DNA from 4 places in the Teredinibacter haidensis genome. Region 3 is predicted to be linked to each of the others. Evidence: predicted binding sites of a transcription regulator. Region 3 holds the regulator's gene; each other region holds the start of a gene.
What was found. The regulator sigma-54, encoded in region 3, starts transcription at its own class of promoters, with help from an activator protein. The targets are predictions, from matches to a motif close to TGGCACANNNNTTGCNNT.
Positions count from the first base shown of each region.

Region 1: a site for sigma-54 is predicted at 1,606-1,623, ahead of glnA (glutamate--ammonia ligase). Genes of this name have one in related genera too.
Region 2: a site for sigma-54 is predicted at 2,314-2,331, ahead of H5715_RS10140 (CmpA/NrtA family ABC transporter substrate-binding protein). Genes of this name have one in related genera too.
Region 4: a site for sigma-54 is predicted at 2,624-2,641, ahead of H5715_RS09270 (flagellar basal body rod protein FlgF). Genes of this name have one in related genera too.

Region 1 covers NZ_CP060084.1:4,384,636-4,389,930, reverse strand. Annotated here, with positions in the region: gene thiI (tRNA uracil 4-sulfurtransferase ThiI) at 1-1,405, opposite strand, end outside; gene glnA (glutamate--ammonia ligase) at 1,766-3,172, shown strand; gene H5715_RS17925 (ligand-binding sensor domain-containing protein) at 3,362-5,295, shown strand, end outside.
Region 2 covers NZ_CP060084.1:2,572,885-2,578,179, reverse strand. Annotated here, with positions in the region: gene H5715_RS10145 (ABC transporter permease) at 1-701, opposite strand, end outside; gene H5715_RS10140 (CmpA/NrtA family ABC transporter substrate-binding protein) at 778-2,133, opposite strand; gene H5715_RS10135 (VacB/RNase II family 3'-5' exoribonuclease) at 2,607-4,568, opposite strand; gene H5715_RS10130 (succinylglutamate desuccinylase/aspartoacylase family protein) at 4,699-5,295, shown strand, end outside.
Region 3 covers NZ_CP060084.1:3,294,140-3,299,434, reverse strand. Annotated here, with positions in the region: gene rapZ (RNase adapter RapZ) at 1-633, opposite strand, end outside; gene ptsN (PTS IIA-like nitrogen regulatory protein PtsN) at 723-1,175, opposite strand; gene H5715_RS13155 (RNA polymerase factor sigma-54) at 1,360-2,850, opposite strand; gene lptB (LPS export ABC transporter ATP-binding protein) at 3,033-3,758, opposite strand; gene lptA (lipopolysaccharide transport periplasmic protein LptA) at 3,777-4,289, opposite strand; gene lptC (LPS export ABC transporter periplasmic protein LptC) at 4,303-4,938, opposite strand; gene H5715_RS13135 (KdsC family phosphatase) at 4,941-5,295, opposite strand, start outside.
Region 4 covers NZ_CP060084.1:2,391,662-2,396,956, reverse strand. Annotated here, with positions in the region: gene H5715_RS09280 (flagellar hook-basal body complex protein) at 1-1,564, shown strand, start outside; gene H5715_RS09275 (substrate-binding periplasmic protein) at 1,631-2,506, opposite strand; gene H5715_RS09270 (flagellar basal body rod protein FlgF) at 2,734-3,480, shown strand; gene flgG (flagellar basal-body rod protein FlgG) at 3,503-4,288, shown strand; gene flgH (flagellar basal body L-ring protein FlgH) at 4,345-5,040, shown strand; gene H5715_RS09255 (flagellar basal body P-ring protein FlgI) at 5,100-5,295, shown strand, end outside.

The sequences.
Region 1 (5,295 bases), 1.1 Mb from region 3:
CAGCATGAAGATTACTCATCACCCCCTTCTCACAGTACAGCAGATAGCGACAGGAAGCATCGAGCTTGCTGAACTCGCCACTAAGGCTGTAAAACGGAATGGTCATCACCTGCTCAGCGGCCAACTTTAAGGGTTTCATTTCCACTTCACTGGGGTGACGAATATCGATTACCACATCGGCATCCAACAGCTCGACCACTTCTTCCATTTGATACTCTGTTTGCTGTAAATCCTCCATGACCGCATCAATCGGCTGCATCCGCGTATTGGCAATCGCCCTCTCCAGAATCCCCATATCGAACCCTGCTTCCTCCGCCACGACCCTTTCCGGCTTCACTTTTGCCGAGGGCTTTACAGAAATGACGCCGCAATATTCAGGAATATTCGCCGAAAAATTCTCCGCACCAATTTCGCGACAAAGGCGAATAATATCCGGCTTATCCATGACTATCAGTGGGCGCAACACCAGTCGGTCTGCAACATCATCGATAACCGCAAGATTCGGAACTGTCTGACTGGATACCTGAGCAATGGCCTCACCGGTTACAACCGCCTGCACGCCACCGCGCTCGGCAATTTGATCGGCTGCCCGCAGCATCATGCGCTTCAGCACAACACCCATATTCGCAGGACCAATTTTTTGCAGGATTTCGGCCACTACATCTTCGAAAGGGATCGAGAAAAAACGCACCCGATGGCTGGAGGAATAGCGATTCCACAAATAAAACGCGATCTCCTTTACACCTAGCTCATGCTGCTTACCACCCAAATTAAAAAAACAGTAGTGCGTGCGCAGCCCACGGCGCATCATCAGATAGCTCGCGACTGTGGAATCGAACCCGCCCGAGATTAACGACAAGACTTGGTCCTGAGTTCCCAATGGAAAACCGCCGAGGCCCGCATACTTGTGCTCCACGAGATAACAGAGGCTATCTTTTATTTCGAGGCTAACAGTGACGTCCGGATCCTTAAGTTTAACGCCTGCGGCCTGGGTATTCTGGTTCAGCCCGCCACCAACATAACGCTCCATTTCAATGGAGGTAAAATCGTGCTGGCCCGTGCGCTTCACCCGCACACAAAATGTTTTACCTCTCAGGCGCTCTGTCCAGGCTTGCAGGGCCAACTCATAGACATCATGCAATGTCTCAAATGGGTGCGCCCGAACGAGAGAATAATTAGCAATACCCGGGATGCGCGCCAACATATCGACAAACTGCCCTTCCACTTCCGGCGTATCCTCCGGCACTCGAACTTCAATTCGATCCCAATCCTGCTGCACTTTGGCATCGGGGTGAAGGCGTTTTGCGAGAAGCCGTATATTCTCCGTTAGCTGCCGTGTCCAGCGCTTTCGAACGGGGTGACTCTTAATGGTGATCTCAGGAAAAAAGCGTACGGTAAATATCATGGAAGGTTTGATCGAGTATCTGTAAAAAGTTTAGGGTGCGAGTATAATGGCCCGCTACTTCACCGCAAGCTCTGTATTTGGAGCGCTTTTTTGGTGCAGTACCAAAACAATGCACCAGTTATGTGCGCCATTTTGCAACAATTTCGTTCACGTTCACGCGAAGCCCTTGTTTTTCAAGTGTTTCACGGCTTCGGGCATTATGGCACATTAATTGCGATTGACGTTCCACTCAATCTTACGTTTCGCTAGGATGTGAGTAGCAATTGCACTTTAAACGGAGCGTTAAGAGTACAAAAATATTTTAATACTCACCTTTCTCAATAACAATATTGGCTTGGGCCATGACTCTGGAGGAATCTCATGTCAGAGCAGACTCTGAATTTGATCAAAGAAAATGAAGTTCGCTGGGTAGACTTGCGATTTACCGATACCAAAGGTAAAGAACAGCACGTTTCTCTCCCTGTATCAGAAGTTGGTGAAGACTTCTTCGAAGAAGGAAAGATGTTCGACGGTTCATCTATTTCCGGCTGGAAAGGTATTAACGAATCAGACATGATTTTAATGCCAGACGACAGCTCTGCGGTTCTAGACCCATTCACCGACGAACCCACTGTAATTATTCGTTGTAACATCGTAGAACCGACTACCGGTCTGGGCTACGAGCGCGACCCTCGCTCCATCGCCAAACGTGCAGAAGAGTACTTGGCCTCTACCGGTTTAGGCGATGCAGCCTACTTTGGTCCAGAGCCAGAATTCTTCGTATTTGACGATATCAAGTGGGGCTCCGACATGAGCGGTTGCTTCTACAAGGTATCTTCCGAAGAAGCCGCTTGGGCCTCAGAGCACAGCTTCGACGAAGGCAACATGGGCCACCGTCCTGGCATTAAAGGCGGTTACTTCCCAGTACCACCTGTAGATTCACTTCACGACCTGCGCGCTGCTATGTGTAATGCCATGGAGCAAATGGGTTTAGCTGTAGAAGTACACCACCACGAAGTAGGTACTGCTGGCCAGTGTGAAATCGGCGTTGGCGCCAACACTCTGGTTAAGAAAGCTGATGAAGTTCAGATTCTTAAGTACTGCGTACATAACGTTGCTCACGCCTACGGTAAAACAGCCACCTTTATGCCTAAGCCTTTGGTTGGCGATAACGGTTCTGGTATGCACGTTCACCAATCTTTCGTTAAAGATGGTATTAACCAGTTCGCTGGTGACGTTTATGCTGGCATGAGCGAAATGTCCCTGTTTTACATCGGTGGCATCATTAAGCATGCGCGTGCACTGAACGCTTTCTGTAACGCCTCTACCAACTCTTACAAGCGTTTGGTTCCAGGTTTCGAAGCACCCGTTATTCTGACCTACTCTGCACGTAACCGTTCTGCGTCTATCCGCATTCCTTACGTACCTAACGTTAAGGGACGTCGCGTAGAAATCCGCTTCCCAGACTGCACCGCCAACCCCTACCTTGCATTCTCTGCAATGCTGATGGCTGGCCTGGACGGAATCAAGAACAAGATCCACCCTGGCGATCCAGGTGACAAGGATCTGTATGACCTCCCTGCGGAAGAAGTTGGTCAATACCCAACAGTATGTAGCTCTTTTGAACAAGCTCTGGATGCCCTGGACGCTGATCGTGGATTCTTGACCGAAGGTGGCGTATTCACCGAAGAAACCATCGATGCGTACATCTCGCTCAAGCGCGCAGAAGTTGAAAAGCTCAACATGACAACTCACCCAGTTGAGTTTGACATGTACTATTCTGTATAAGTTTATAGCTTAGCCAGAAAACAAAAAGCCCGGGCAGGAAACTGACTGGGCTTTTTTTCACTCTAATTGTCCCCCCCAACCCGGGCTCTCACGCCAGAATTAAGGTTATTCAGCAGCCACGAAGAACGATGCCTGTAGCTTTTTTGCGCTATCCTTAAAAAACACTCTCCCAGACCGTCCCGGTAGACAATGCCAGCACTAATCTTAGCTCTGACTCTCGCTATTTTCGGCTTTTCTCTGCAGGCACACGGCTCCCCCAAACAGATCTATAGCAATATCAAATTTCACCCTCTCTACCTTGAAGAGGACAGCAGCAGCGATCTAGCCTTTGTTTCCATGCACGACCACGATGGCTATTTGTGGATTGGCACCGATAACGGTTTAAAACGTTACGATGGCTACCGAATGCAGAGCTTCGTCAATAACGCAAACGACCCCGATACCATCGGCTCCGTCTACATCACAGCAATATTAAGCCAACGCACAGGCGAGCTGTGGGTTGCCGGTAGAACACTTGACCTTTATCACCCAGAAACAGAAACCTTTTCACGCTTCAACGTATCGAAAAATGGCGAAGCCATTTGGGCTCTGTACGAAGATCATTACGGTATTTTATGGGTGGGTGGCGAAGGGGTAGGCCTTCGTGCCTTCGACCTGAAAACCAAGCAGGTTGTCCACCAATTCTTCCCTAGCTCTAATGAGAATTTTGTAACCGCCATTACTCCCCATAACGATTCTTCGATATGGGTAGCCTCCAATGCAGGTATATTCCTGTTCAATGTCAAAACTCATCAAATAACGCAATACCCTATGCCTGCCGAATTTTCCCTGGGAATCGATTCCATCAGAAGCTTAACGGAGGACAACCAGGGAAATCTATGGGTTGCAACGATGGAAGGCTTAGTCGTGCTTGATATCGAAACACAAAAAATCAAACGCCACCGAGCAGCCCCCCAAAAACACGGCGCCTTAAAATCTAACGAAATTTGGTCAGTGTTTCTCGATTCCCACGAACGCATGTGGGTGGGAACAGACAAACGGGGCGTTTATATCCACCAGCCGGAAACGGACAGCTTTTTCCATTTTCCCGCATCAGACGCTGGCAAATACGCCTTCCCACCGGGCGCAGTCAACAACATACAAGAGGACGACGAAGGCTCCCTATGGTTTTCGGTTTCTTCGTACGGGATGCGCCGTGTCAGCGAGCACCTGGAGAAATTCGCAAGCTATAAACACCTCGCAGGCGATAACAAAAGTCTCAGCTTCGATAATCTCCTGGATTTACATGAAGATAGTAGCGGCTATATCTGGCTGGCCACGGATGGCGGAGGTTTAGATAAATTCGATCCTTCAACCGGTATATTTAGCCACTATCGCCACGACCCCAACGATCCCTCCAGTATCAGTAGCAACTCAGTAATCGCGCTTGCCGAAGACGCACAAGGATATATCTGGGCAGGCACCTGGGCGGGAGGCTTAAATCGCCTCGATCCACGCAATGGGAAATTTTTGCGAATACAGCATAATCCCGACGCCACCAATGACCAAACACTGGATAGTAATAATATTTTCCAAATCGAAATCGATAGCTATGGATTACTGTACCTAAGCTCCTGGCGACGAGGGATACAAACTTACGACCCCGTAACCGGACGGTTTGAAACCTATCATCCGATTAAAAATGAAATGAATACCGGGATGATTAATTATTCCGTTAACGACATTTTGCCAATGGACAACGGCAAGGTCTGGATAGGAGGCCAGGCAGGCCTGGAAAGCCTTGACATTCAAACCCAGCAATTTACAACAGTCGATATTGACGGTTTTGGAGGCATATTTGATCTTCATCTGGATACTGAAGGTATATTATGGATCGCCTCCGCCCAGAATTTTATTCGCTACAACCCCCAAACAAATAAAGCCAAATTTTATTCTATTCAAGATGGTGTAGCCGCAAGTTATGTCGCATCAATTGAGGCAGACAAACACGGTTACCTGTGGCTGGGTACCAGAAACGGACTGAATCGTTTCGATCCAAAAACAGAATCATTTGAAACCTTTAATGAGACCGATGGATTGGTCGGCAAGCAGTTCAATCGTTTAAGCCACCTATCCACGCGTAG
Region 2 (5,295 bases), 720 kb from region 3:
ATTAAATCCTTATCGATTGAGGATACGCCCAGAGCGGTATTGATAAGTGTTGGCCAAAGTGAGCATAGGGTTACGGTAATTGCCGAGTTTAAAAACGATTTACTGAACCAGGAGTTGTCGGCGGTAACATAGGTTGCGCTCACTATCATGGTGACAATCGGCAGCCATGCTAGCGGAGACACAGGTTTAAATAATTGAATTATCGGATTCATAGCTGAGTTGAATGTTGTGCTCAATCCACACAATATCCCCAAAGGTACAGCTACAAAGGTGGCGATTAAAAAGCCCATAAATACGGTTTTGATGCTTGTCCATATTTGATCAAAATAAGTTGGCGAACCGGTGTAATCTCTCCATTTTATTTTTTCAGTTTTTCCCTGATCTTCATATTTCGCATTGCGAGCCTTCTGGCGTTCATAGAAACTGGAGGATTTTTCTCGTTGATATTTGTGATCTTGCCACAGATTCGCTGCTTGCGTATAAACGGCTGTAGGACCTGGGATTGTACCCAGGCTGGTGACAACCTGACTCGACAGCTGTGCCCATAAGAGAAGGAAAACAGAAAATGCAACAATGGGTATGCCCATTACCAGCCAGAGTTGTCTTAACTGTTCTTTAGGAGATTCGCCTGCGGCAAGGCGCGCAAGTGGTACAAACCAGGTAAGCCCTGAAATTTCCAAAATATGTATGAATTTATTAATCATAATTCCAACCCGTTCAATATAAATCAATAGCCAAAAAAAGGCGGTGGAGAACCACCGCGCAAACGGATGAATGTTATTTCTTAACAACTCCAGTAGCCGAAACGGTTTCACCGGATTTCAAACCAATGGGGAATTGTGCAAGATATTCGTTTGGCTTCTTGCCATCGAAAGACATATTGTCGATAAACTCTTTTTGTGGTTCACGATAGCCGTCCGTGCCAAAGGGGAAGTCTTCTTTTTTTACTTTGCCTTCTGTAACTAGCATTTTTGCGGCTTTCATATAAACGTCAGGTTTGTATACTTTCTTGGCTATATCGTGATACCAGTTGTCGGGCTTGTCTTCGCTGATCTGACCCCAGCGGCGCATTTGAGTGAGGTACCATATTGCGTCTGAATAGAAGGGGTAGGTGGCGTAGTAACGGAAAAAAACGTTGAAGTCGGGTACTTCTCGCACATCACCTTTTTCATATTCAAATGTGCCTGTCATAGAGTTGGCGATGACCTCTGCATCGGCGCCGACGTAGTTTGGCTGCGACAGAATTTTTACGGCGGCTTTACGGTTCACATTATTTTTTTCATCGAGCCATTGGGCTGCACGAATGAGCGCTTTTACAACTGCCAGGTGAGTGTTGGGGTATTTTTCTGCCCAGTCGCTGGATACACCAAATACCTTTTCTGGATTATTTTTCCATATCTCGTAATCGGTAATGACTGGCACACCAATACCTTTAAATACGGCTTGTTGGTTCCAGGGTTCGCCCACGCAGTACCCGTAAATGGTTCCGGCTTCCATAGTGGCGGGCATTTGCGGTGGCGGTGTTACAGAAAGAAGGGTGTCTGCTGATATCTGGCCAACCGTACCGGAAGAGCCGGGGCCGTAGTAGCCGGGTTCAATTCCACCGGCGGCTAACCAGTAGCGCAGTTCGTAGTTATGCGTGGAAACAGGGAAAACCATTCCCATGTTAAAAGGCTTGCCTTGGGACTTGTACTTTTCGACAACCGGTTTAAGTGCTTCGGCGCTAATAGGGTGAACGGGCTTCCCATTTTTAACGGGGATATTGGGTTTCATTTGCTTCCAAATTTCGTTGGAAACTGTAATGCCATTACCGTTCAGATCCATACTGAACGCGGTCACTATATGAGCTTTGGTGCCGTAGCCAATAGTAGCTCCCAATGGTTGCCCTGCTAGCATATGGGCTCCATCGAGGTTGCCATCGATGACACCGTCGAGGAGTACTTTCCAGTTTGCTTGTGCCTCCAAGGTGACAAATAGTCCTTCGTCTTCAAAAAATCCCTGTTCGTACGCAATAGCGAGTGGGGCCATATCGGTTAATTTAATAAAGCCAAATGTTAATTCGTCTTTTTCTAGTTTAAGTTCTTCTGCAATAACGTTGCTGGCTGTTGTTGCAATCAATAATGCCGAAAGCATCACCGATGAAAGTTTTTTAATTTTTCGATAGATTGAAGAGTAGTGTCCCATTTTTTTAATCCCAAAAGTCAGGTGGCTGTGTGGCTGAATCAAGTTCTATACACACACCGTGTACTAAAAGTGTGCTTAAAAACGGCCGATTAAAAATTACTGTGCCATTCGCAAATGCGTGCCTATGAAATGGCAATTCCCTTGCCAACTTGGTTTGTCAGACGAAATTCAGTTAAAAAACAATTGGTTATATGGGCATTTAATACAAATTAAGGGCGGCCTGAATGCTAGGTAGTGCACGAAAATGGGGAGTTTTTTGGTGGGAGGTGTTGCACCTTAGACCACGATGAAGAGTTAAAGTAAAATTTATTCGCTTTAACTTGGTGCGATGGTGGTGCAATTGAAGAGCTTTTGTCTGGGTTTTTTATTCTCAAAAAAAGGGGGCTCTAGAGCCCCCTTCTAACAGCTAGTCCGTGTTAGTTTTATATAACACTATATGCAATGCGGCGTTTGTCCATATCCACACTTTCCACTTTAATTTCAACTTCCTGTTCCAGAGCGTAAGTATGTTCGTTTACGGTCAAGGTCATGCGTTTAGCGTCGAAGGATTTTTCTTGTTTTTTCGTGAACAAAATAAATCCGTCAATTCCACTGTCTAACAGGCGAGCACCAAAGCCTTGCTGGGTAACAATGCGTATTTTTGCTTTACCTGTAGTGCCGATCAGCTTTTCGGCATATTGGCAGGTCAGCCATTGGAAAAGCTCTCTGTCGGCTTGCCGGCCATAGGTCAGAGCGTTTTGTATGGACGTTTTATTTTCATCTTTGATAGCGGAGAAACTGCTTTTATTGAGCTGGTTGTGTATTGCCCAATGGTTATATAGATCGGCATAGCGGCGAATGGGGGATGTGATAGTGGCGTAGTGCGGCATGCCAATACCCAAGTGAGCCGCTGGATCTATGCTCAATTCGCTGCTCGGCATCATGCGACGAAGCGGGGACAAAAGGTGAGCTTTATTCGACGCTGCGATGTCTTTAATTAGCGTGAGATAGCCGCTTTCAGTTTGAAGGTCTTCGTGCTCGAAACCTTCTTCCTTGAGCAGTGCTTTAACTTCGCCCAGTCGATCAACTCTGAAGCCGGCGTGAATGGTAAACAGGCCCATACCTTTTTGTTTGAGGAATTCGCCCGCGCAAAAATTTGTGGCGAGCATGGATTCCTCAACGATCTGATGGGCCCTGGTGCGACTACGCGGGGTCGTTTTCTCGATTTTACCCTTGTCGGAGAGATGAATATCGTATTCCAGTTGTTCATCACCCACTAGGTACTCGGCCTTGCGGTAGGCGGTTCTCAGCTCGGCGAGTTCGGACAGGTCTTTGAGCATTTGTTGAATGTTCTCAGGCAGGTTGCTCAGCTCGCATTCTTCTTCTCCAGCCAGTAAGGCGGCAACACCTTTGTAGCTGAGTTTATGTTGTGAACAAATTAGCGCTTTGTGAAAGCTGTAGCCCGTCAGCTCACCCTTTGCGCTATAGGTTTGCTTGCACACTAGGGAGGGCCTGTTTGCAGCCTCATGTAAAGAAAAACATTCGTTTGCCAGGGCTTCTGGCAGCATAGGGACTGCACCGCCTAAGAGGTAGATGCTTTGCGCATTTTTTAGTGTGCTTTGCGCCAATGCGGAGTTCTGTCCAATAAAACTGGCGGGGTCGGCAATGGCTACCTGCAGTTGATATTCATATTTGCCGTCTACATCTATCTTCTGCAAGGCCAGAGCATCGTCCATATCGCGGGTTGACGCCGAATCGATGGTGACGAAAGGTTCTGTCGTTAGATCCAGTCGGTCATCACCAAACTGTATCTCCTGAAAGCTTTTTTCGATAGTTTTGCTTTGTTTCTGTGCACTTTCGCTGTAGCGAGGAATCAGGTCGTATTTGGCGGCGATATAGCGGCGCTCGATATAGGCGTCATCTTCCTGACCAATGCGTTCGAGAATCTTCGCAGACGCCTTGCCATCTTTGTATGGATGTTGCTGCAGACGGGCGACAACCATATCACCATCTTTACAGCGGCCACGGGCTTTGGGTGGTAAAAATATCCAGCGGTTCATAGGCGACGACTTCATCCCAGGGGCTTCTCCCAGAGGAACGACGAAGTGGCCTTTTTTAGAGGATCGGTACTGGCCTAAGAAGCGGGTGAGGGATTGCTCCACAAGCTCTTCCAGGGTGCCTTCCAGTTGACCTTTATTATTGGTTGTAAGGCTGATTTTAACCTTGTCACCGGGGATGACATGCAGCATTTTTTCAGGGGAGAGGAAGGCGTCCCTTCCATCTTCCAAGCGAACAAACCCGAAGCGGCCATTGGTGCCAGCAACCGTGCCTTGAGCGTATTCCTTTGAAGCCTGTATGTCTGATTTTAACTGTGTAAGCTGGGAAAGGATATTTTTGTCGAGCATTGACCTGTGGCCCTTGATTTTGCAAAGCCGCAGATTCTACCAGATATTTGACAGAACTGAATGACAGATAAGTCACCGAATGTATATTAGGTATATCATTAACCGGCATAAAATTTTGTGGAGACATTGGATGCTAAGAGTGAGTGCCCCCACGCACTTTGTTTTTGCGGCTTTATTAATACTATTACCGCTTGCCTTGTTCGCCAGCGAGGAGAGCGATAACCCCGCTGGTGCAGAGGCTGAGAGCTATGTTTATGACGAGGCAGAAGTACAGGCTCCAGAGGAGCCTCCGTCGCCTACACCGTCGGCTGTGGCGTTAAAGCAAGCCGAAAATATCGATTTGAAAGAGGTGGTGCTGGAACCGATGGAAACACCGCCAACACCGCCCGTCGAGAAAGTCACGTTGGAAGTCCCGAAGGACGCCAGCTTTGATGAACAGCCAATTGAGGAACCGCTAGAGACGCCTGAGCCGGAGACTCTATCAATAGACCCGGAGGTGGTACAGGAACCTTTGGTGCTACTCGACAACGAGGTGCCTGCCGGCACATCCACGCGTTTGTCCTGGTCTCCAGATGTATCGTTTATGGGGATTTCGGCCCCCTCCGCGGTACTTGTGGTACATGGTCTTAAGCCGGGCCCAACAGTTTGTTTGACGGCGGCTATTCATGGGGATGAGTTGAACGGTATCGAAGTTGTTCGCCATGTACTGTATAGCATAGACCCAGCG
Region 3 (5,295 bases):
TATTACCGGAGGTTCCAGCCCGGTGTGGTCTCGCAATTGGGTACTCCAGTAAGGGTTGGGCAGGCAGCGTACATCAAAGACAAAGTCTACATCGACAGGTACGCCGTATTTGTAGCCAAAGGATTTAAACATTAGTGCCATGCCTTTGGTGTCAGAACCCACGACAATATGTTTGATGGCACTGCGCAGCTCATGCAGGCTCAGGTGGCTGGTATCGATGGTGACATCTGCGGCGGCGGCAATGGGCTGCAGTATGCTTTTTTCCCGTGAGATGGCTTCGTTCAAACCGATAAACTCATCGGAGAGCGGGTGTCTGCGGCGGGTTTCACTAAAGCGCTTAAGCAGTATTTCTCGGGAACTGTCGAGAAAAACAATTTGGTATTCACTGCGTTCAATACCGGAGCTATCTATCAGCTCGGCGAGTTTGCTGAGGTCACCGTAGATATTGCGCGCATCAATCCCTATCGCAAAGCGCTGCTCTTCACTGCTGATGCGGTCGCCGATCTGCTCGATTAAAGCGGGCAGCAGGTTGGCGGGTAAGTTATCAATACAGGTGAAACCCTCGTCTTCCAAGAGGTGTAGAGCAGAACTCTTACCTGAGCCAGATCTTCCGCTGAGTATAAGCAGGCGCATGGGTATATACCAAAGGGGGATAAAATCGTAAGCGTTGTACGGGTAAACCCTTACCCGCAGTGTGTAATTTTACTGATATTAGATGGTTATCAGTTTACACCAGCCGCGACACGAAACAATTCTTCATTGCTGCTGCAGGCTTTTAGTTTACGTGTGAAGTTCGGATTCTGTAAGGCTTCGGCAAGGGTGGCGAGAGTTTGAAGGTGTGAGTCTTCGGCATCTTCAGGGACAAGGATGGCGAAAATAACATCTACCGGGGCTCCATCGACGGCATCAAAATCGACGGGATGATCGAGAGTGATACAAGCACAGAGGGTTTGATTCGAAGCGGATAAACGGCAGTGGGGGATGGCGACGCCCTGGCCTATACCGGTCGAGCCTAAGCGTTCGCGGGCGATCAGGCATTGAAAGATGGTGGTTTCGTCTGTATCGGGTAGGTCGCTGGCGAATAGGCTGGCTAGGCTTTCCAGTACACGCTTTTTGCTGGCGTCGGTAGCTTTGGCTTTACAGCGTTCATCGGTAAGAATGGTTGATATCTGCATAGTAATAACGTTTTTACGTGTCCTTTCCAGCCGCGCGTAGTAAGCGCTTTTAGGAGGTATAAGGCGGAAACAGGAGCGATAACGCCCATGTTTGCGACCCGGAGCTGCAAACTGGCGCGCATTCTACCAGCATTCATTGAGGTTCCAAGTCGTTATCAGGACAGAAATCAAAAAAGCCTTGAATTTAAACCAGTCGCTTGCGTTCATTCGAGGGTGGTATGTGCAAGGATTCGCGATACTTTGCAATGGTTCGGCGCGCTACCTTAATACCCTGCTCGGCTAACAGTCCAGTAATTTTAGAGTCACTTAGCGGTTTCCGTGGGTTTTCTGCCGCCACAAGTTTTTTGATGATGGCGCGAATGGCGGTAGAGGAACATTCGCCGCCTGAATCGGTGGCGACGTGGCTGGAGAAAAAGTATTTCAGCTCAAAAATACCTTGGGGTGTGTGCATATACTTTTGGGTGGTTACACGAGAAATGGTGGATTCGTGCATCTCCACTATTTCAGCGACGTTGTGCAGCACCATGGGTTTCATTGCTTCCGGGCCGTAGTCGAGGAAGCCCTGCTGTTTTTCCACAATACAGGTGGATACTTTGAGTAAGGTTTCGTTGCGGCTTTGCAGACTTTTCAGAAACCAGCGGGCTTCCTGCAGATTGTCGCGTAGAAAGGTGTTGTCTGAGCTGGAGTCGGCACGTTTGACGAGGGAGGCGTAGCTGGTATTAATGCGCAGCTTGGGTGCGATATCGGGGTTGAGTTGTACCATCCAGCGGTTATTCACTTTGCTGACGAAAACGTCTGGCACGACATACTCGGTTTCGTCGCTGCCTATGGATTCCCCTGGGCGTGGGTTTAGGCTTTGAATGACGCGAATGGCGGCCTGTAGTTCGGGCTCTTTTATGCGCAGTTTTCGCATCAGTTGTTTGAAGTCGCGGCCGCCGAGCAGGTCCAAATAATCATTAACCAGAGCTTTGGCGTGGGTAATATCAAGGGTGTCACTTTGCAACTGTCGCAGCTGAGTTAGCAGACATTCGCGGATATCCTGGCTGAGTACGCCAGGAGGATCGAACTGTTGAACCCTATGTAGAACTGCCAGCATTTCGTCCATCTCAAGCTCTTCGTGGTGAGCTTGTAGGCCGGAGAACATGTCATCCAGCTTTTGCCCCAGCAATCCGTTCGGCTCTACGGCGTCGATTATCGTTTCCGCTATTTCCCTGTCCAGATCCGACATGGGAGTAAGGTTTAGTTGCCAGTGCAGGTGGTCTTGCAGGGTTTCGGCTGTGCCGCGACGAGATTCAAAATCGTAGTCATCCGAGTCTGGTTTGGCAAGGCCTGAGCCGCTGGGTGCGGTCTCGTAGATGTCGTCCCAACTGGTGTCGACGGCGAGATCGGTGGGAATGTTATCTTCGTTCCAGTCGGTATCGGGCTTTTCTGGCTTGTCGTCGCTATTCGTCGGGCTGGCTTCCTGACTCTGGCTATTTGGCGTTTCGCTTTGCTCTCCGCTGGTACCGGTATTTTCACCCTCTTCGGAGGTCTCGAGCATTGGGTTTGAGTCGAGAGCTTCCTGAATTTCTGCCTGAAGATCCAGCGTGGAAAGCTGCAAGAGACGGATGGCCTGTTGCAGCTGCGGTGTCATGGTGAGTTGTTGGCCGAGCTTTAGTTGGAGGGACTGCTTCATATGGCGACTACTAACTTCCCGTGAAAATTAGATCGGGCACCAATTGGCATTTGGGCTTGCTCGGAGTCGGTGCGGATTAGACGTAGTTTAGTCTCCGCCGTCGGGACAATCAATCCTTTTAAAGCAAAGATTGTGCCGGTAGATATGGCTGGCTGGCGGGTAATGTCAAGTATTGGCGCGACTTATAGCGTGAAGTGTTTCCCAAGGTAGACTTCACGTACCTTTTGGTTACTGAGAACGACTTCTGCGCTTCCTTCCGCAATAATGTGCCCTTCAGATACTATATAGGCTTTTTCACAAATATCGAGGGTTTCACGTACGTTGTGGTCGGTAATCAGTACGCCGATACCGCGCTGCTTCAAGTGTTGGACTATCTGCTTAATATCACTGACGGAGATGGGATCCACTCCGGCGAAGGGTTCGTCGAGCAATATGAATTGTGGCTCGGTGGCGAGAGCGCGGGCAATTTCAACGCGGCGGCGCTCGCCGCCGGAGAGGGCCATGCCCAAGCTGTCGCGAATATGCTGAATGTGGAACTCATTGAGCAGCTGTTCCATGGCTTCATGGCGCTGTTTTCGGCGCAAGTCTTTGCGGGTTTCTAAAATCGCCATAATATTATCGGCGACGGTCAGCTTGCGAAACACGGATGCTTCCTGGGGCAGGTAACCCAAGCCCTGGCGGGCTCGTTCATGCATAGACATATGGGTTACATCGGTATCGCCAATGGATATATCGCCGCGGTCTGCCTTAACGATACCGGCAATCATATAAAAGCAGGTGGTCTTTCCGGCCCCGTTGGGGCCGAGTAGACCGACAATCTGTCCATCCTCCACGGAGATGGAAACGTCGATTACAACTTTGCGGCCTTTGTAGCTCTTTGCTAGGTGGTGCGCGTGTAGTTTAGGCATTGGGGTGTTGGGTTCTCGTTATTCTTGCGGCTGTTCTTCAGTGGAAAGGGCTTTAGGGGGGATGACCATTTTTACCCGGCGGTCATCGCCGGAAGCATCGCTTTTTCCGCCCGCTTTTACCACGGCTCTTTTAACATCGTATTCAATGCGGTTGCCGCTCAGACTGGTCCCTTCCTGTTTAAATGCTGCGTTATCAATCAGAAACAGGGTTTCATCGGTAATGCGGTACTCAAGGCGATTAGCTTGCGCTGTAACTGCCTCCTGACCCTTTTTTGGGATTTGGCTCAAGCGAGCGGGTTTTCCTGTGGCGACAACCATGGAATAGTTGTCGTTACGGCCGTAGATAATGACCTTCGCTGCCGTAATTTTCATGCTGCCCTGTTCCACAATAACCTTGCCGGCGTACGTGGTCGTGCCGTTTTGGTCATCCAGTTCGGCGCTGTCGGCTTGAATACTTAAATCTTGAAAGCGGTCGTTGGGGAGGGCGAGACTATTGCCGCCCATGGATATCAGCAAAATAGTGCTAAACATTCGGCAAGCGAAATTATTCAGGTAGTGATTCAGTATCATCTCGGTTTGCTTGCGTAGGGTTTCTGTGAATCGCCTTCACTTTATTGTGGAGTTTGATTTTTCGTTGTCGAAAATCTGCGGTCATACCCACGGCATCTATCTCGCCGTAGGCCGAGTGTATTTTAACAGGCTCTTGCGTGTACGCGACTTTTTCTGCGGGATTTATTGTGAGTGAGCTGGTATTCAATTCTGTCGGCTGGATGTTGCTCAGCGTTTCCGATTGCCAGATACGTACATTATTCCACAGTGTAATTTGCTCGGTGTTTCTCACTAATTTTCCGTTTTCCGCCTCTACTTGCCAAGGCGCTTTTTCTTCATATATTTCAAAGCGAGGCTCAAAAATAAGGGTGTATTCTTCTGCTGAGGTTTTATTGTCGGCGCTTTCGACTCGATAGTGTTCCAGTTTGCTGGCGGTAAAAGAATAATCAAGTTTGCCTTGATCGCCAAAATGCTGAGTTGAAGCATCTTTAGCGACAGCATAGGGAAAGCTGTGGCCATCTTCGTCCTGCCATTTAGGTGGAGTCAGAATTTCCTCGGAAGAGTCCCACAGCATAACAATGGCGCTAATACCCAAACATATAAACAGTATGTATAGCCGGTTTTTAACCATGTTTAGCTCAAGTATTTATCTAAAGCGGCTTTGTAAGTGCCCTGCGCTTTCATAATAAGATCGCACGCCTCGCGCACGGCGCCTTCTCCGCCGTTAACGGAGCTTTGCCAGTGGGCATTTTCGACCACTTCGTGGTGGGCGTTGGCTACGGTTAACGCGAGGCCGACTTTACACATAACGGTTAGATCGGGGTAGTCATCACCCATAAAAGCAATATTTTCGAGTTCGCAGGGGTATTCTTCTAGTAACTCCTGCAGAGCAACAAATTTATCTTCGCGCCCTTGCTTGAGGAGTTTTAGGCCGAGGTCGCTTGCACGCCTTGCGACGATGGGGCTGTTGCGACCGGTAATAATACCC
Region 4 (5,295 bases), 900 kb from region 3:
GTTGAATGAAGGCGAAAACTCTCAGATTCAAATATCCAACCAAACGGGCAATGTAAACCAATTGGGCTTGAATCCTGCACCTATCTCCGTGGGCGGTATTGCTGCCGTTTCAAACGGTTACCCGCAACAGTCCATAGACTTTATCGACCCCGATGGGCAGGTAGTGACATACACAAGCTTACAGGGCGCAACAGCGGCGCAAACTGCCTCGGAATTAAATGCTTTACAGGGGGTTTCGGCGACCTCTCAATCGGAACTTACCTTATCCAATCACAGCAGCGGTGCCGGTAATCTAACGATTAAACTGAATGGCGTGAACCTGGTAGCGGATGATCTGCCGGGCTTGGAAACAGAAATTAATTCTCTGAGCGGTACCATTTTACCGGGTATTACTGCCACATTAGGCGCTACTGGGACGACTTTGGTGTTGAGCTCGGCGGTAGGGGATGACTTGAGGGTGAGTATTAATAGTACTGATGCCTCAGACTCACTGACCGTGCAAGGGGATCAGGATGCGCCGGCGCAAACGTTGCAAATTCCTCCAGTTGGCGCGGGAAATTATGACGCGACCCTTAACTCTATAACCGTGGGTGGATCCATTAATATCGTGTTGGAACAGGGTTATGAGATGGATGATGCAAGCCCTCCATCCGTGGGGCTGTTTCAGCCTTTTAGTGGCGATGAGCTGGATCCAGAGTTTACCGATATTGTGATTAATGCGTTTGATCCCACCGATCAGGCCACCTACAACAGTGCGACGTCGATGAGCATTTACGATAGCTTGGGCAACTCGCATGTGATGACCCAGTATTTCGTAAAACAGAATTACGATCCTGCCGATGCGACTACAGCCGCCAACCATTGGGAGGTTTATGTACAGATTGATGGTGAGGATGTGGGCGATCCAGACACGTCTTTAGCGCCGCCCCTAAATACGGAGTCTACTCGCGCATCATTTAATGTTTACTTTAATGAAGATGGTTCGTTAAATCAGATTCAGACTGAGGAGATTCTTGTTTCCAACTGGATACCGTTGGACTCCAGTGGTCAGCCCAACGGTGCTCTGGGGCCTCAAAACGTACTGGCGGGTGGCACCACCGTTATCCCCGAACCTCCGTCGTCTTCCAATTTTGTTATTGATCTGCTGGGCACAACCCAGTTTGGTTCAGATTTCTCCGTTAATGATGTGGATCAGGACGGCTATGCAACGGGTCGGCTTTCCGGTCTGAGTATCGATGAGAGTGGGGTCATATTTGCTCGTTATACAAACGGTGAATCACAAGCGCTGGCGCAGGTTGCTCTTGCAGACTTTACCAACCAGCAAGGCCTGCAGCCTGTAGGTAATACCATGTGGGCCGAAAATTTTGAGTCGGGCCCGCCCAATGTTGGAGTTCCTCGAAGTGGTGCGCTGGGAGCGTTGCAATCGGGAGCTTTGGAAGAATCCAATGTGGATTTGTCTGAGCAACTGGTCAACCTGATTATTGCGCAGCGCAACTTCCAGGCGAGCGCCAAAACCATTGAAACGGCCGATCAGGTAACGCAAACCATTATTAACCTACGCTAGTAGTAGAGTAGCGTAGGGATATTGCTCCTGGGCTAATACACTATCCCTGGAGTTGTAGATGGATGGTTAGAGTGCGCGAGGATCGAGCCAAAGGGGGGCATCGTCAACCGGTGTGTTTTTTGGGAGAAGAGGGTTCTCCAGCTTGATAACAGTTCGATCTTGTAGATTGGCTTTCTCTATGACATCTTTTACCACCGGATCGTTAAAAAAGTAGTCATCAAAACTGCCGTCTTCAATAGCTTCCCGAAAGCCCTTTTCAATTTTTTTCGCTAGCTGGGTATTTCCTTTAGCGACAAAAAAGTAGAAGGGGTTGGTATAGGACATCATCAGTGTTTTTTCAACGGCCAGATCTAAATCTGGATAGCGCGCAATCTCGTACCAAGGCTCGTGAACACCTCTAGGGAAGGCTTCAAATCGACCGCCGTCCAGCATATAAAACAAACCTTCATACTGCGTAGCCTTGACGACGTCAATTCCATTGGCTTCCATAATGTTGGTGTCAGCCCAGAGCCTGCCTTGCCCAATAGACACACGATTTAAGTCGCCTAGTGTTTCAATTCCGTCGAAAAGGTGTTGGTTGCCTTTTCTGATCATAAAAATGCGGTAACCCAGCAGGCCTTTATAGAGTGGGATACGAATGGGTAGCATTTTTTCTTCGAAATCGTTAGTTGTTGCGTACCAAACGATATCCAGCTCGCCATCGTTCAGCATTTGTGTGACTCGGGCTTCCGTAGCGCTTGGGGTTGAGTCATCCCATTCATACTTTTCGGGCAGCTTACTTAGTACGATTTTTAATACGCCCTTGGCGTAGGCAGCAATGCCATCGCTTCCGTCAACGACCCTCATGGGTGCCGCACTTAGCTGAGCGGCAAAGGCCATAAGCGCCAGAAAAGCACTTAAAGGTTTTACGAAGGAAATAGCACACAAAAAAAGCGCTCTCATAGTTCAGATACCTGTTATAGCCAAATCAAAGATTAAATATAGCTGACAATTCCTATGTTGGCCTGGGCGACAGAAGCGTGAATAACAAGTCTATATACATTGACCATTGCAAACTTCTGGCACTCTTATTGCTCCAATCAGCGTAACTCGGAAAAAGTGACGTAATTCCAGCAGTGAATACCGTTGCTTTTACGTTAAACCCTTTAGTTGAAGCAAAGTGAAATCCTATGGATAAAGCACTTTATGTCGCCATGACCGGTGCCAAACACAATATGCAAGCGCAAACTGCGCACGCCAACAACCTGGCCAATATCAATACCACAGGCTTTAAAGCCGATTTCGCCCAGGCCCGGAGTATGCCGGTGCTGTACGGCGACGGCCACCCAACGCGCGCCTATGCACTGGCTGAAAGTCCGGCTACTGATTTTACTCAGGGAGCTCTAGTGGAAACAGGGCGAGAGCTGGATATTGCCATTAAAGGTGAAGGTTTTATTGCTGTACAGGCTCCGGATGGAACTGAAGCGTATACCCGCGCCGGTTCACTGTTTATCGATAGTGTTGGCATGCTGCGAACCGGCAGTGGCTTGCCGGTACTCGGCAACGGAGGGCCTATTGCGCTCCCAGCAGCAGAGAAAATTGAAATTGCGGTTGATGGTGCAATAACAGTTATGCCCCTGGGGCAGGGCGTTGATGCCCCTGTTCAGGCAGACCGTATTCGATTGGTTAATCCACCATTAGATTCTATTAAGCGTGGTGAAAGTGGATTGATTGTTGCGTTGAACCTTGAAGAAGAAATTCCCGCAGATGCAAATGTCCGCGTGATTTCCGGCTTTGTTGAAGCCAGCAATGTGAATGCGGTCAACGAACTTACCAGTGTTTTAAGCCTCGCTCGGCAATATGAAATGCAGGTAAAAATAATGCAAACAGTCAAAGAAAATTCTGAAACTTCCGCGAGTCTGTTACGCGTAAGCTGATAAATAAACTCTGAGGTGTGATATGCACGCAGCACTCTACGTTAGTAAAACCGGCCTGGCTGCCCAGGACACTCAACTCACCACGGTGGCGAACAACCTCGCTAATACATCAACGGTGGGCTTTAAACGTGATCGCGCGGTTTTTGAAGATTTGCTTTATCAAATTCAACGTCAGCCGGGTGCGCAAAATACGGAAGAAACGCAGTTGCCTTCCGGTCTGCAGTTGGGCACGGGCGTTCGTGTTGTCGGTACGCAAAAGCAATTTACCCACGGCAGTTTGCAGGTAACGGAACAGCCTTTGGATATTGCCATTGATGGCCGTGGTTTTCTGCAAATTCTTCAGCCGGATGGAAACATCGCTTATACGCGTGCAGGGCAATTGCATTTATCTTCGCAGGGCGAAATTGTGGATGCGAGTGGTTTATTGCTGCAGCCAGCGATTACGCTTCCACCCAATGCCGATCGCCTAACAATTGGAACCGACGGTACGGTGAGCGCCTTTGTCCCGGGAACGCCAGCGCCGCAGATACTGGGAAATATCCAAACGGTAGATTTTATCAATCCCGGTGGACTACAAGCGATTGGTGGAAATTTGTTCTTAGAAACTGCGTCTAGTGGTGACCCTTTAACAGGCACGCCCGGCGAGAATGGTTTAGGTCAAATTAAGCAGGGCATGCTGGAAAATTCCAATGTCGATATTGTGGAAGAAATGGTCAATATGATCACCACGCAGCGCGCCTACGAAATGAATTCAAAAGTGGTTTCCACTGCAGACCAAATGCTGCAGTTCGTCACTCAGAATCTGTAATCGAATACCTCAGATTGGATGAAGTACTTCGTATACCAGTAAAAACAGGTGGTGAAATGAAAACCGGGAAAAGTAAAACGCTAATAGGATGTCTAATGGTTTTGTGCCTGGTGGGCTGCGTGAGCCAACCGCCAATGCCCGATGACCCCTATTATGCTCCGGTAATGCAACCGTCTGCGCTCCCTGATACTCCCGGTAATGGTTCACTCTATTCGGAAAACTCCTCCATTGCGTTATTTGGAGATCAAAAAGCCAGCCGGGTTGGCGATATTATCAATGTGGTTTTGCAGGAACGTACCACTTCAAGTAAAAGCACAAATATTGGTTTGGTTAAAGATAATGATATCAGCGTGGGGGGCTCCGGAGGCAATAGCCTTCTTTTGGGTGCGGTTCCCGGCGCTGGAAATCTTTCGTTGAGTACTGATCTGGTCGCCGAAAGAGAATTTACCGGCGAAGCGGATGCCGACCAAAGCAACCAGCTAAACGGCAATATTTCCGTTACGGTAGTGGATGTTTATCCCAATGGAACATTACTAGTTCGTGGCGAAAAATGGTTGACCTTAAATCGTGGTGATGAATATATTCGTTTGAGTGGTTTGGTTCGCCCTGATGACGTCAGCCCGGATAACTCCGTACTGTCAACAAAACTTGCCAATGCGCGTATTACTTATTCCGGTAGGGGTGCATTCGCCGACTCACAAGAAATGGGTTGGCTGGGCAAATTCTTTAATAGTCCCCTCTGGCCATTTTAATTATGGGTAACAAACGCGTTACACAACTTATCTTTTCACAGCTTGCCATTGTTTTGTTAATGCTGTTTTGCGCCGCTGTTCAGGCGGAACGAATTAAAGATTTAACTTCAGTTTCTGGGGTGCGTACTAACCAGTTGGTTGGTTATGGATTGATAGTGGGGTTGGATGGTACCGGTGACCAAACCAACCAAACTCCTTTCACCACGCAATCTTTTATGAGCATGTTAAAGCAGTTTGGTATTACCATTCCCGCCA